3 regions of the Streptomyces sp. NPDC046716 genome follow, and region 1 is predicted to be linked to each of the others. Evidence: riboswitches for the same ligand, from Rfam matches in the RefSeq annotation. Region 1 holds a riboswitch; each other region holds the start of a gene.
What was found. Region 1 has a riboswitch for cobalamin ahead of ABZ930_RS18280 (ABC transporter substrate-binding protein). Riboswitches for the same ligand answer to the same signal wherever they lie in the genome.
Positions count from the first base shown of each region.

Region 1 (4,681 bases):
GGCGGGCGCTGCGCGCGGCGCCGGGCGAGGACCGCGCCGACCCGGGTGAAGCGTTCCTCCCAGGAGGCGGCCTCGGCGAGCTGTTCGCGCACCCGGACGGTGCCCCCGCTGCCGAAGCCGGGCCCGGTGACGACGGAGCCTAGGTACCGGGCGCGCGGGTCGCCTGGCTGCCCGGCTCGGGGCACACGCCCATCCTGGAGGATCCGGCGGGGACGGCTGCCCTGCTGCGGACGTTCACCGCCGCGCTGCTCTGACCGGCACCCCGGCCGTCCGCCCGCGATGGCGCAGCGCGGCGAGCGCGACCCCGGCCAGGGCCACCGCTCCGGCCGCGGCTCCGACGAGCGCGGCGACCGGGCTCGGGCCGGTCTCGGCCCGGGCCGATGCGGTCTGCCCCCGCGACTGGCCCTCCTCCGTGTTCCCCCGGGCCGTGTCCGCGTGGTGGGCCGCGTGCACACCACCGGCGGCCTGGGAGCCGACACCGAGCGCGGCCGCCTCGCGGGCGGACTGCTCGCCGCCGGTCAGCCCGGTCACCTCGCCGGATCCGCCGTCGAAGACGACGTCCGAGCAGGAGAAGAAGTTCTCCTGGCTGTCGGAGCGGATCCACTGGACGAACAGCATCTGGCGGCCGGTGCGCTCGGGCAGCCGGAGGTCCCAGTAGTAGTGGCCGTCCTCGGTGCCCGGGCCGCCCTCGTGCGGCGGGTCCTGGACGGTCTGCACCTGCTCCAGGTCGGCCCAGCCCAGTGGCTGCTGGGGATCGAAGCCCTCCTTGGTGACGTACACCTCGAACCTGCCGGGGTGCTGGGCCCAGTTGCTGTACTTGACCTGAAGGGTGGCGCCCGCCGTGAGGTGGGTGAGCGGCCAGTCGGTGCGGGCCGCGTTGTAGGGCGAGAAGTCGTACGGGCTGCGGTCGCCGGCGCTGCACAGGGTGCCGTCCGGGACGTAGCCCGCGCCGCGCCCGCCCGCTTGGGAGTCGAGGACCGCGAACCAGTTGTACAGCGGTGCGGTGCCCGCCTCCTGGACGGCCGCCTTGCAGGCGGGGTTGGTGGGCATCTGGGTGGAGGAGTTGGCGAGCAGGTCCTTGTAGCAGAGGTAGGTGCGCGAGCCGGGCATCAGGGCGACACCGTGCGCGGCGGCCGGGGACGGCACGGCCAGTACGGCGGCGACTGCGATGCCTGCCGCTCCGGCCAGCGCGGCCGCGCGGGAGGGAACCGTCATGGGACTGTCTCCTTCGGGAGGGCTCCGACGAGCGGTACGACCCGTAGTCGGCGCCACCACGGATTCGGTTGCCGCGCGGCGGGCGCCGACGGTCCGTTTCCGGCCGGTCCGCGATGACGTAGCCTCGCGGGATCAACTGATCTTCACGGTCGGCGCGTGGGCCGGCCGGGGCGGGGAGCGCGGAGGCATGCCGGAGCGGCGCACGGTGCGGGTGTCGGGGATCTCCCTGTCCTACGAGGTGTCGGGGCCGCCGGACGCCGTGCCGCTTCTGCTGCTGCACGGTCTCGGGGAGGGCGCGGCCGACTGGGCGCAGGTGGCACCGGAGTTCGCCCGCGACCACCGGGTGTACGCCCTCGACCTGCGCGGGCACGGGCAGAGCGACTGGCCGGACCGGTACTCCCTGGAGCTGATGCGGGACGACGTGACCGCGTTCCTGGACGCTCTGGGGCTCGACCGGGTGCGGGTCGTCGCGCACTCCATGGGCGGCGTGGTCGCCTGTCTGCTGGCGGCGGCCGCGCCGGAGCGGGTGACGCGGCTGGTTCTCGAGGACGTCCCGCTGCCCCGCCCGCGGACGCCTCCCCCGCTGGTCCGCCCCGACGGGGACCTGGCCTTCGACTGGGAGATGGTGGTGGCGGTCAGGCGGCAGCTCGACACACCGCCCGCGCACTGGGCGGACCTGCTCGCCGCGATCACCGCCGAGACTTTGGTGGTGGCGGGCGGGCCGCTGAGTCATGTGCCGCAGGACGGCGTCGCGGAGCTGGCCCGGCGGATTCCCGGCGGGCGGCTGCTGACCGTCCCGGTCGGCCACCTGGTCCACCGGGAGGCTCCGGAGGAGTTCGTCACGGAGGTCCGCGCGTTCCTCGGCGCCTGACGCAGGGTCACCGGCGGGCGGCCGACGTCGGCCCGCGCTCCCGAAAACCCCGGCGGCGGGAGCCTCGCCCGGCCCGTGATACTTTCGCCGGGCCAGTCGTACCTTTGCACGATCTTGCTCGTGCACGGGTCAGGGAATCCGGTGCAAATCCGGAACTGACGCGCAGCGGTGAGGGTGACGGGCGGAGCCACAGCCACTGGGCCGGTGACACGGTCTGGGAAGGCGCTTCGCGCGGACGACCCCGAGTCCGAAGACCTGCTGGCGGCCTCCGGGGCGTTCCGCGGCCGGGGGTGGACCGTAGACCGGCTCCGCGTATGAGCCCTGGACGCAGAGGATTCCCCGTGCTGCCCGCCCGTTTCACCCGTCACGTCCGCCGTGCCGCACCGCTGTTGGCCGCTGCCCTGCTCCTGACCGGGTGCGGAGGATCGACCGGCACCGACGCGAAGCCGGGACGCGGGGTCACGGTCGACAACTGCGGTACGAAGGTACGCGTCGACCACGCGCCGAAGCGGGCCGTGGCCCTCGACCAGGGCTCGGCGGAGATCATGCTGTCGCTCGGTCTCGCCGACCGGATGGTGGGCACCGGCACCTGGACGGACCCGGTCCTCAAGGGGCTCGAGAAGGCGAACGCGAAGGTGCCGCGGCTCGCGGACCGCTATCCGTCCTTCGAGAAGGTCCTGTCCACCGAACCCGACTTCGCCGCGGCCTCTTTCACGTACACGCTCAGCAAGGGCGGGGTGGCGTCGCGCGAGAAGTTCGCCGAACTCGGCGTCCCCACCTATCTCTCCCCCGGCGACTGCGCCGGCAAGGACAACAGCGGCGACGGCGACGGCGCGCGCACCAAGGCGCTCACCCTCGACACGGTCTACGGCGAGATACGTGACCTGGCGCGGATCTTCCACGTGGAGAAGCGGGGCGAGAAGCTCATCGACACGCTCACGGCCCGCGTGGAGAAGGCGACTTCGGCCGCCGACACGTCGGGCGTCAGCGTGCTGTACTGGTTCGCGAACTCCGACTCCCCCTACATGGCGGGCTGTTGCGGCGCTCCGGGTGTCATCACCAAGGAGCTGAAGCTGCGCAACGTCTTCGACGACACCCACGACGAGTGGCCGCAGATCGGCTGGGAGACCGTCGCCGACCGCGATCCGGACGTCCTCGTCATCGGTGATCTGACCCGCCGCTCGCAGTCGGCCGAGTCCGCCGCCCAGAAGATCAGGTTTCTGGAGTCGGACCCCGTCACGAAGAACATGACGGCGGTGCGGGAGAAGCGGTACGTGCGGCTGAGCGGGCAGGACATGAATCCGACGATCCGCACCGTGGACGGGCTGGAGAAGGTGGCCGCCGCGGTCGGCGCGTTCGGTCTCGGCCGGTGAGTGCCGCGACGCTGCGCTCCGGTCTCTACTGGGCGGCGGGGGTGTTCGCGCTGTTGGCGTCCGTCGCCGTGGCGATCACCTTCGGGCCCGCGCGGATCGGGGTCGGCGACGTGTGGTCGGCGGTGGGCGCGCGGCTCGGCTGGGGCAGCTCGGACCTGTCGCCGATCCGCGACGGCATCGTATGGAATCTGCGGCTGCCGCGGACGCTGCTCGCGGCCGTGTGCGGGGCCGGGCTCGCCGTGTGCGGCACGGTGCTGCAGGCGCTGCTGCGCAATCCGCTCGCCGATCCGTTCGTGCTGGGGGTGTCCTCGGGGGCGTCGACGGGCGCCGTGCTCGTCGTGGTCCTCGGAGTGGGCGGCGGCGCCCTGTCGGTGTCCGGCGGCGCGTTCATCGGCGCGGTCGTCTCGTTCGCGCTGGTGCTGGTGCTCAGTCACACCCTGGGCGGCACGACGGACCGGGTGGTGCTCAGCGGGGTGGCCGCGATGCAGTTGTTCTCCGCGCTGACCTCGGTCGTGGTGCTGACGGCCGCCGATGCGGAGACCACGCGCGGCGTGCTGTTCTGGCTGCTCGGCTCGCTCGGCGGCGTCGGCTGGACCGAGGTGTGGCTGTGCTGCGCGGTCCTGTTTCTCGCGCTGGTGGTGTGTCTCGGGTACGGGCGCACGCTCGACGCGTTCGCCTTCGGCCCGGAGGCGGCGGCCGCGCTGGGCGTCCGGGTGGCCCGGACCCGGCTGATCCTGCTGTGTGTGACGGCGCTGCTGACGGCGGTCCTGGTGAGTGCGGCGGGTGCGATCGGCTTCGTCGGTCTGGTGCTGCCGCACGCGGCGCGGGCCCTGGTCGGGCCCGGGCACACCCGGCTGCTGCCGGTGACGGCGCTCGCCGGCGCGGTGTTCCTGGTGTGGGTGGACACGGCGGCGCGCACGGTCCTCGCGCCGCAGGAGGTTCCGGTGGGAGTGGTGACGTCCTTGATCGGTGTGCCCGCGTTCGTGCTGGTGCTGTACCGGCGCAGGGCCGTCCGGTGACGGGCGGGCTGCGCGCGGAGCGCGTGTCCCGGTCGGCCGGCGGCGCACTGATCCTCGACGGGGTGGCGCTCGCGCCGCGCCCCGGCACCGTGACGGGCCTGCTCGGCCCGAACGGCTCGGGCAAGTCGACCCTGCTGAGGCTGCTCGCCGGGGTGCTCGCCCCGGACTCGGGTGTCGTCACCCTCGACGGCGTGCCGCTCGCG
Region 1 covers NZ_JBEYYU010000022.1:21,002-25,682, reverse strand. Annotated here, with positions in the region: gene ABZ930_RS18295 (helix-turn-helix domain-containing protein) at 1-185, opposite strand, end outside; gene ABZ930_RS18290 (lytic polysaccharide monooxygenase) at 235-1,215, opposite strand; gene ABZ930_RS18285 (alpha/beta hydrolase) at 1,403-2,086, shown strand; cobalamin riboswitch at 2,163-2,364, shown strand; gene ABZ930_RS18280 (ABC transporter substrate-binding protein) at 2,431-3,459, shown strand; gene ABZ930_RS18275 (iron chelate uptake ABC transporter family permease subunit) at 3,471-4,478, shown strand; gene ABZ930_RS18270 (ABC transporter ATP-binding protein) at 4,475-4,681, shown strand, end outside.

Region 2 (4,681 bases), on a different contig from region 1:
CTGACCTGCGGGTTTTCGTGAACTCAACCAAGTCGGCCCGCAGTCGGGGCTCCCCGGCCGCGGGGCGGATCAGACGGGGCCGACCTCCCCGCGCACGGTCCGCGCGGCCGTGACCAGGTTCTCCAGGCAGGCGCGGGTCTCGGACCGGCCGCGGGTCTTCAGGCCGCAGTCGGGGTTGACCCACAGCCGCTCGGCCGGAATCGCCTCGAGCCCCTTGCGCAGCAGCGCGGCCATCTCGTCCGCGCCCGGCACACGCGGGGAGTGGATGTCGTAGACACCCGGACCGGCCTCGCGCGGATAGCCGTGCCCGGCGAGCTCGCGGGCCACCTGCATGTGCGAGCGCGCCGCCTCCAGGCTGATCACGTCGGCGTCGAGGTCGTCGATCGCCTGCACGATGTCGCCGAACTCCGCGTAGCACATGTGCGTATGGATCTGGGTGTCCGGGCGCACGCCCGCGGTGGTGACGCGGAACGCCTCGGTCGCCCAGTCCAGATAGGCCGCGTGATCGGCGGCGCGCAGCGGCAGGGTCTCGCGCAGCGCGGGCTCGTCGACCTGGATGACCGAAGTGCCGTTCGCCTCCAGGTCGTCGACCTCGTCGCGCAGGGCGAGGGCGACCTGGCGGGCGGTGTCGCCGAGCGGCTGGTCGTCGCGGACGAAGGACCAGGCGAGCATCGTCACGGGACTGGTCAGCATGCCCTTGACCGGGCGGTCGGTCAGCGACTGGGCGTACGCCGTCCAGCGCACCGTCATCGGTTCGGGACGCGAGATGTCCCCGGCCAGGACCGGCGGCCGCACGTAGCGGGTGCCGTAGGACTGCACCCAGCCGGCTTGCGTGGTCAGGTAGCCGGTGAGCCGCTCGGCGAAGTACTGGACCATGTCGTTGCGTTCGGGCTCGCCGTGCACCAGGACGTCGAGCCCGGTCCTCTCCTGGAAGGAGACGACGTCCCGGATCTCGCTCGCGATGCGTTCCTCGTACGCGGCGGCGTCGATCCGCCCGGCCCGCAAGTCGGCGCGGGCCGTGCGCAGTTCGGTGGTCTGCGGGAACGATCCGATCGTGGTGGTCGGCAGCGGCGGCAGACCCAGGTGGGCGTGCTGGGCCGCGGCCCGCACGGGGTAGGGCTGGGAGCGGCGCCCGTCCGTGTCCGTCACGGCCTCGGCGCGGGCGCGCACCGCGGGATCGCGGGTGAGGGCGGAGGTGGCGCGGGAGGCGAGGTCGGCCTTGTTGGCCGAGAGTTCGGCGGTGATGGTGTGGGTGCCCCGGGCCAGGCCCTTGGCGAGCGTCACGATCTCGGCCGTCTTCTGGCGCGCGAAGGCGAGCCAGCGCAGGATCTGCGGTTCGATGTCGCGCTCCAGGGTGACGTCCAGCGGGACGTGCAGGAGGGAGCAGGAGGCGGCGACGTCGACCCGGTCGGCGAGGCCCAGCAGGGTGCCGAGCGTGGCGAGTGACTTCTCCAGGTCGTTGATCCAGACGTTGCGGCCGTCGACCACACCGGCGACCAGGCGCTTGCCGGGCAGACCGCCGACCGAGGCGAGCGCTTCCAGGTTGGCGGCCGCCGCGTGGGTGAAGTCGAGGGCGAGACCGTCGACCGGGGCCTTCGCCAGGACGGGAAGAGCGTCGCCGAGCCGGTCGAAGTAGGAGGCGACCAGCAGCTTCGGGCGGTCCGTGCGGGCGCCGAGGTCCCGGTAGGCGCGCTCGGCCGCCTTGAGCTCGGCCGGCGTGCGGTCCTGGACCAGGGCCGGCTCGTCCAGCTGCACCCACGCGGCTCCGGCGGCGCGCAGATCGGCGAGGACCTCCGCGTACACGGGGAGCAGCCGGTCGAGCAGCGTCAGCGGGTCGAAGTCGGCGGCGACACCGGGCGCGGCCTTGGCGAGAAGGAGATAGGTGACCGGGCCGACGAGGACCGGGCGGGGCGAGAGCCCCAGGGCGAGGGCTTCCTCGACCTCCGCGACCTGCTGGGCCGAGTCGGCGGTGAAGACCGTGTCGGGGCCCAACTCGGGCACCAGATAGTGGTAGTTCGTGTCGAACCACTTGGTCATCTCCAGCGGCGCCACGTCCTGGGTGCCACGCGCCATCGCGAAGTAGCCGTCGAGGGCGTCGGCGGCCACGGCGGCGCGGTGGCGCTCGGGGATCGCGCCGACCATGACGGTGGCGTCGAGAACGTGGTCGTAGTACGAGAAGTCGCCGGTGGGGACTTCGGTGATCCCGGCGGCGGCGAGTGCCCGCCAGTTCCCACGGCGCAGTCCGGCGGCGGTGGCCCGGAGGGAGCCGGCGGTGACGCGGCCCTTCCAGTAGCCCTCGATCGCCTTCTTCAGCTCGCGGTCGCGTCCTTGCCGGGGGTAGCCGTACACGGTGGCCCGTGCTGCCGCGGCTGCGGTCCTGGTGGTCACGGAGTTCTCCTTCGAGAGACGTATCCCTGGGATCCCGAGAACCCGAACGCGTGAAGGAGTGACAGCGACGACGGGAAGGCCCTCGCGCAGCAGGGCGCGGCCGTCCGCCGGATGTGTGCGCCGACCCGCCCTCGAGGTCACCGGGATGTCCGCGCACGCGTCGTACGCGCACGGGCAGTTGGCAGGTCTTCGGACTCGCGGACGTGTCCCGTGCGTGTCGCCACGTACGGAACTCCTACTGGCCGTCGCTTCCCAGGTCCCGTTCCTCGGGGCCCAGTGCGTATGACGGCGGTCGTTCCCACTCACCGCTGCGGGGCAGTCCCGGATTCCCACCGGGTTCCCTCTTGCGACGCATCCCGCCTGGCGGACGGGGCGAACCAGCTGCGCGGCCCACCCTACGGGCTGCCGGTCGGCGGTGGCCAGACGGAGCGGAGCGGGCGGCACAATGCGGGGATGGATCACACAGTCATGAAGGTCGTCGCGGCGGCCGTGGTGGAGCACGGCAGGCTGCTCGTCGTCAGCAAGCAGGCGGCGCCGGACATCTTCTACGTTCCGGGAGGCAAGCCCGAACCGGGCGAGGAACCGGAGGAGACGCTGGTACGGGAGCTGCGGGAGGAGCTGGGGGTCGAGCCGGGCCCGCTCGAACCGCTCGCCGTCGTGGAGGAGCGGGCGGCCCTGGAAGGCGTACCGATGCGGCTGACGGTCTTCGCCACGACGCTGATCGGCGATCCGGTCCCCGCGGCCGAACTGTCCGCCCTGCGCTGGACCGACGGGCGGGACGCGGATCTGCGGCTCGCCCCCGCCGTCGAGCACCATCTGCTGCCGCTGCTGCGGGACATGGGCCGGCTGGAGCCGCTCGGCGCCCCGGCGGAGGGCACGTCGGACTAGCCGGTCGCGACCCGGCCCCGTCGATCCACCGCGGGGGAGCCGGCGTCGGCCTCCCGCCGCTCCAGCGCGAAGTCCGCCCGGGCCGTCTCTCCCGGCGTCAGCAGCCTGCGCCGCGCCACCGGATGAAGTCCCGGCGCCGAGGCCACGAGGGAGAGATGGCCCTCCGGGAGGCCGGAGACGGCGTAGCGGCCCTCGGCGTCGGTGACGGTGGAGACCAGTTGCCCGCCCAGTCCGTCGAGCACGATGACGGCGGCGCCGCGGACCGGCCGCCCCTCGCCGTCGCGGACCGTTCCGGCCAGGACGGGCTCCGGTTCCCCGAAGTGGTGGGGGTGGACCGGGAGCGCCGTGGGGACGGGCGTTTCGAGGGCCGGGTCGTCCACGGGCGGCTCGGTGACCGTGTCCCGCGCGGTGGCCCGGCGGTGCCGCAGGAAGTCGAGGCCGAGCAGGGACGCGCCCGCGGCGATCCAGCCGCACAGGACGAGGACCGGCTTCAGGACCCCGGCGCCGTCGAAGTAGAGGACGCCGCGCAGGGCGTCGACCGCGTTCGCCAGCGGCATGACCGCGTGCACGTACTGGAAGAACTCCGGCAGCAGCGGGGCCGGTACCGCCCCGCCGCTCGTCGGGATCGACAGGACGATGAACAGGGTCATGCCGACGGCGGGCAGGAACCGGCGGGTGAACGGCGCGAGTCCGGACGCGGCCGTGGCGACCGCCGAGGTGAGCAGGAACGCGACGGCCATCACCGCCGGTTCGGCGTCCAGATAGCCCAGCGCGGTCCCGACCGCGTAACCGACGACGCCGAAGACCGCCGCGACGACCGTGACGGCCAGCAGCTTGCGGCGGCGGTCGAACGCGACGGCGCGCAGCAGCGTCGTGGCGAGGATGTACGCCGGGATGTTCCAGGCGATGCCGAAGTAGAGGACGGTCGAGCCGAGGAGGTCCTTGCCCGCGGTGGGGGCGACGTCGTCGACCGCGAGAGGGGACCGCTCCGCGACCGCCGTGCCGAACGCCGTGGTCAGCGTCTGCTCGAGGGACGCGCCGTTGGCCTTCGCCACGTACAGCACCGGACGCGCGCCGTCGGCCGCGTACCCCGCGAACGCGTCCCGGTCCAGAACCGCCTGCCGGGCCCGCTTGCGATCCGCGACGGGCCGGACGTCGAACCCGCCGGGGTAGCGCGCCTCCAGCGCGGCGTCGACCCGCGCCGCCGCGTCCGCGCCACCCGCGACGGCCACCTTCACGTGGTGGGGGCCGGGCGCGTGCAGGGCGGGAGCGAAGAAGAAGACGATCCCCAGGAAGAGGACCGCCGGGAACCAGGCCGCTTCGGCCAGGGCCTTCGCCGTCCGCCCTCGTGACCGGGTGCCGTGCCCCGTGCTCGAACGTGTGCTGTTCTCCACCGGTGTTCCGC
Region 2 covers NZ_JBEYYU010000032.1:62,973-67,653, forward strand. Annotated here, with positions in the region: gene metE (5-methyltetrahydropteroyltriglutamate--homocysteine S-methyltransferase) at 70-2,388, opposite strand; cobalamin riboswitch at 2,551-2,785, opposite strand; gene ABZ930_RS23690 (NUDIX domain-containing protein) at 2,842-3,276, shown strand; gene ABZ930_RS23695 (carboxypeptidase regulatory-like domain-containing protein) at 3,273-4,670, opposite strand.
Region 2: it holds a riboswitch for cobalamin, as region 1 does, so the genes downstream of both, metE (5-methyltetrahydropteroyltriglutamate--homocysteine S-methyltransferase) here and ABZ930_RS18280 (ABC transporter substrate-binding protein) in region 1, are expected to answer to the same signal.

Region 3 (4,681 bases), on a different contig from region 1:
GATCTGGACGCCGGGCCACACCCCGGGCCATGTCTGCCTGCACCTCGAAGAGGACCACCCGGCACAACTCCCGGGAAACGGGCGCCTGTTCAGCGGCGACCACATCCTGCCGGGCATCACCCCGCACATCGGCCTCTACGAGGACCCGGACGACGCCACCGTGACGGACCCCCTCGGCGACTACCTCGACTCCCTCGAACGGGTCGGCCGGCTGGCCCCCGCCGAGGTCCTCCCGGCGCACCAGCACACCTTCACCGACGCGCCCGCCCGCGTACGGGAACTGCTGGAGCACCACGAGTCCCGGCTGACCGATCTGCTCACCCTCCTCGCGGAGCCGCTCACCCCCTGGCAGCTCGCCGAGCGCATGGAGTGGAACCGGCCGTGGGCCGACATCCCCTTCGGCTCGCGGACCATCGCGGTGTCGGAGGCGGAGGCGCATCTGCGCCGGCTGGTGAAGCTGGGGCGGGTGGAGACGGCCGTCGGCAGCGACCCGGTGGCGTACGTCGCGGCGCCCTGATCCGACGTCACCGGGCGGCCGGTCACGGCCGGCGGATCTTTGCCGCGCGTAGATGGTCGGGCCCCACGCGCAGGCGTATGGTCCTGGCCAAGAGCTCACTTGAGCTGGAACGACAAGGGGGCGGCCGCCGATGGCGCCGGACGAGGCTGTGGTCGGCTGTACGGGGAAGCTGGTGCTCGGCACACGGGGTGCCGGAGGGCCGGGCGAGGTGCTGGTGCGGGTCAGGGGCGGGACCGAGACGTTTCTCGCGTGGTCCGACGAGCCTCTGGAGCGCGGGACGACCGTGCTCGTGATCGAGTCGCGCGGCACCCGGCAGGTCGTGGTCATGGCCTGGACCGATCCTCTCCTCGCCGACGGCGACGGCGGCGCCCGCTAAGGAGACGTCAAGGATGTTCGGATATCGCGTTCCCGCCCCCGACGAGGCGATGTTGATCTCGGGTGGCAGGCGGGGACTTGGGGGAGCGCCGTTCCGCGTCGTCACCGGGCACGGGAAGTTCGTGCTGCCCGTGTTCCGCAAGACCCGTTTCCTGTCGCTGGCCATGGCGGAGGCGGAAGTCGTCGAGAAGTGCGTCACCAAGCAGGGCATCGCGCTGACCGTGCGGGCCGTCATCGCCTTCAAGGTGGGCAACGACCACGAGTCGATCGTCAACGCCGGGCAGCGGTTCCTGTCCGACCAGGAGCAGATGTCGGTGCTCACCGGGCGGATCTTCGCCGGTCACCTGCGCTCCATCATCGGCTCGATGACCGTCGAGGAGATCGTCACCGAGCGGCAGAAGCTGGCGACGGAGGTGCTCGACACCTCGAAGGCCGAGATGGCGAAGATCGGGCTGCACGTCGACTCGTTGCAGATCCAGTCCATCGACGACGGTGCCACCGGGTACATCGAGGCGATGTCGCAGCCGCACAAGGCCGCCATCCAGCGTGCCGCGAAGATCGCGCAGGCGCAGGCCAACCAGGCCTCCGTCGAGGCGGAGCAGGCTGCCGCCCGCAAGCAGGCCGAGTTCGCGCGGCAGACCGCGGTCGTGCAGGCCGAGTTCAGCGCCGAGGTGGACCGGGCCAAGGCGCAGGCCGACCAGGCCGGGCCGCTGGCGCGGGCGCACGCGCAGCAGGAGGTGCTCGCCGCGCAGACCGAGCTGGCGCTCAAGCAGGCCGAGCTGCGGGAGAAGGAGCTGATCGCGGAGGTCGTGAAGCCGGCGCAGGCCGATGCCGAGCGGATCCGGGTGCTCGCCCTCGCCGAGGCCGAGCGGATGAAGATCCAGGCCGAGGCGGCGGCGTCGTACGACCGGGTCGCGCTGGACCGGATGCTCATCGATCAGTTGCCGCAGATCGTGAAGGAGGCGTCGGCCGGGCTCGCCGGGGCCAATGTCAACGTCCTGAACGGGGCCGATGGGCTCGGCGAGATCGCCGCCGGGCTCGTCGGGCAGGGGCTGACGATCCTCGACTCGGTCCGCAAGAACCTCGGCGCGACGGACGACCCCGGTTCCGCCGTCGAGCGCTACCGGGGCGACGACGGCCCCGTCGAGGTCCGCTGACGCGTTCGGCCGCGGCTCTCGTCGTGGCTGGTCGCGCAGTTCCCCGCGCCCCTGAAGGCATGCGCTGCGCGCAGCCTTCCCCCGGAGGCTGCGGCTCCGCCGCGCCTCTCGCGATGAGATGCCGCACGAAGTGCGCATCTCAGGGGCGCGGGGAACGGCGCGAGAAGCGGCCACCGGCCCGCACACAAAGAACAACCCAGGGGCGCGAGGAACGGCGCGAGAAGCGGCCACCGGCCCGCACACGAAGAACAACCCAGGGGCGCGGGGAACGGCGCGAGAAGCGGCCACCGGCCCGCACACGAAGAACAACCCAGGGGCGCGGGGAACTGCGCGACCAACCCCCACCGGAGCCGCACACGAAGAACAACCCAGTGCGGCCGGGTCCCCGGCGGAGCCGCCCGCGGACGACCCCGAAACACGGCGCCCGGTACAGTGAAGGCGTCGTCATCAAGCGTGTGTGAGGGGAAGCCGGTGGGAGTCCGGCGCTGACCCGCAACCGTCACAGCCGGATTGCCTCACCCGCCTCATGATCGGCTCAGAACCGTCGAGGCATACGGAGCTGGAGCCGCCCGGTACCAGCAGAGCGTGCCGTGCCGCCCGGCTCCCCGCAGGGAGAGGCACCCGCCCCAGCATGAACATTCGCCGCAGCGCCGCACTCGTGGCCGCGACCGTCGTGATCGGCGGCGCGGCGGCGCCGGCCGCCCTCGCGGACGGTGCCTCCCCCTCGGCGTCCCCCAAGGTCGTCGTACCGAGCGGCCTGTACGGGTCCGCCGATCCCACGTACGACGGCGTGTGGCGCCAGTCCCTCGCCCTCGTGGCGCAGAAGACCGAGGACGTCCGGCCCGCCGCGAAGGCCGTCGACTGGCTCGCGGGCCAGCAGTGCGAGAACGGCGGCTTCGCCGCGTTCCGGGCCGAGCCGGGCAAGGCCTGCGACGCGAAGACGCCCGTCGACAGCAACAGCACGGCCGCCGCCGTCCAGGCCCTGGCCGCCGTGGGCGGCCGCGACGGCGAGGTCGCCAAGGGCGTGGCCTGGCTGAAGAAGAACCAGAACGCCGACGGCGGCTGGGGCTACAACCCGGGCGGCGCCAGCGACGGCAACTCCACCGCGGTCGTGCTCGGCGCCCTGTCCACCTCAGGCGACGAGCCCGCCGAGGTCCGGTCCTCGACCGGCAAGTCCGGCTTCGACGCCCTCGGCACGCTGACCCTGCCCTGCTCGGAGGGCAAGGACGGCGGCGCGCTCGCCTACCAGCCCGACAAGAAGGGCGAGCTCACGGCGAACGCCGACGCGACCGCCGCCGGTGTGCTCGGCGCCCTCGGCTCCGGTTTCGCCGCCGAGAAGGGCACGGCCCCGGACGCGTACACCTGCGAGGACGGGGAGCAGGCGAAGACCTCCGAGGGCATCGCGCACAACGGCGCCGTCTACCTCCAGAACCAGCTCTCCACGCACCTGTACCTGAAGTCGCAGCTGGCCGGCGCCACCGACCAGCCCGACTACGGCAACACCGCCGACGCGGTCACGGCCGTGGCCGCCGCGGAGGGCATCAAGTACACGAAGGACCCGTACGCCTGGCTGGAGAAGAACGCGCAGGACTGGGCGAAGGGCGCCGGACCCGCCGCCTACGCCCAGCTGATCTTCGCCGCGCACGCCACCGGCAACGACCCGCGCGACTTCGGCGGCACCGACCTGGTGAGCGCGCTGAACAAGACGGGGCCCGACCCCGCCTCCGCGAAGTCCGCCGCCGACTCCGGTGACGAGAAGAAGGACGACGGCGGCAGCGGGGTGTCCTGGTGGATCGTCGGCGTCATGTTCATCGCCGCGGTCGGCGCCGGAATCCTGATCAGCGGGCGTAAGAAGCAGCAGAAGTGAGCCGCGCCGCCCGGCTGGCGCTCGCCCTGCTCGTGGCCGTCCTCGGGCTCGCCGTCGCCGCGCCCGCGCAGGCCGCCGGGTACCGGTACTGGTCGTTCTGGGAGAACGACGGCGGCTCGTGGACGTACGCGACCATGGGCCCGGGCCAGAGCCGCCCGTCGGACGGCGATGTCGAGGGGTTCCGGTTCGCGGTGAGCGCGGACTCGAAGGACGCCACGAAGCCGCGCGGGGCCGCCGACTTCGACGCGGTCTGCGGCGACACGGGCGCGCAGGACGGGAAGAAGCGGGTCGCGGTCGTCATCGACTTCGGCACGGCCGAGGACGCGCCCGACGGCGAGACCCCGCCGAAGGCACGCACCGCGTGCGCCCGGGTCGGTGAGGACGCGACCGCCGCGGACGCGCTGGCCGCCGTCGCCAAGCCGCTGCGCTACGACAGCAGCGCCCTGCTCTGCGCCATCTCCGGGTATCCGAAGTCCGGCTGCGGCGAACAGGTCAGCGGCCATAAGCACTCGCCGAGTGCCACCGAACCCGCGAAGAAGTCGAGCCACTCGCTGCCGTCCGTCGGCGTCCTCGCGGGCGTCGTCGCCGTCGTCGTGCTCGGCGGCGCGGCGATCTGGCAGGCCAAGCGCCGCCGCGACTGAGTCATGGGTCTCGACGCGCTGCGGGCCCCCCGGGCCGGCCGTTCCCGTTCGCTGCATCCGGGTGCCTGGTGGATCTGGGCTCTCGGGCTCGGCACGGCCGCGTCCCGCACCACGAACCCGCTGC
Region 3 covers NZ_JBEYYU010000010.1:152,976-157,656, reverse strand. Annotated here, with positions in the region: gene ABZ930_RS10780 (MBL fold metallo-hydrolase) at 1-517, shown strand, start outside; gene ABZ930_RS10775 (hypothetical protein) at 648-893, shown strand; gene ABZ930_RS10770 (SPFH domain-containing protein) at 907-2,049, shown strand; cobalamin riboswitch at 2,469-2,591, shown strand; gene ABZ930_RS10765 (prenyltransferase/squalene oxidase repeat-containing protein) at 2,681-3,916, shown strand; gene ABZ930_RS10760 (SCO2322 family protein) at 3,913-4,557, shown strand; gene ABZ930_RS10755 (CbiQ family ECF transporter T component) at 4,561-4,681, shown strand, end outside.
Region 3: it holds a riboswitch for cobalamin, as region 1 does, so the genes downstream of both, ABZ930_RS10765 (prenyltransferase/squalene oxidase repeat-containing protein) here and ABZ930_RS18280 (ABC transporter substrate-binding protein) in region 1, are expected to answer to the same signal.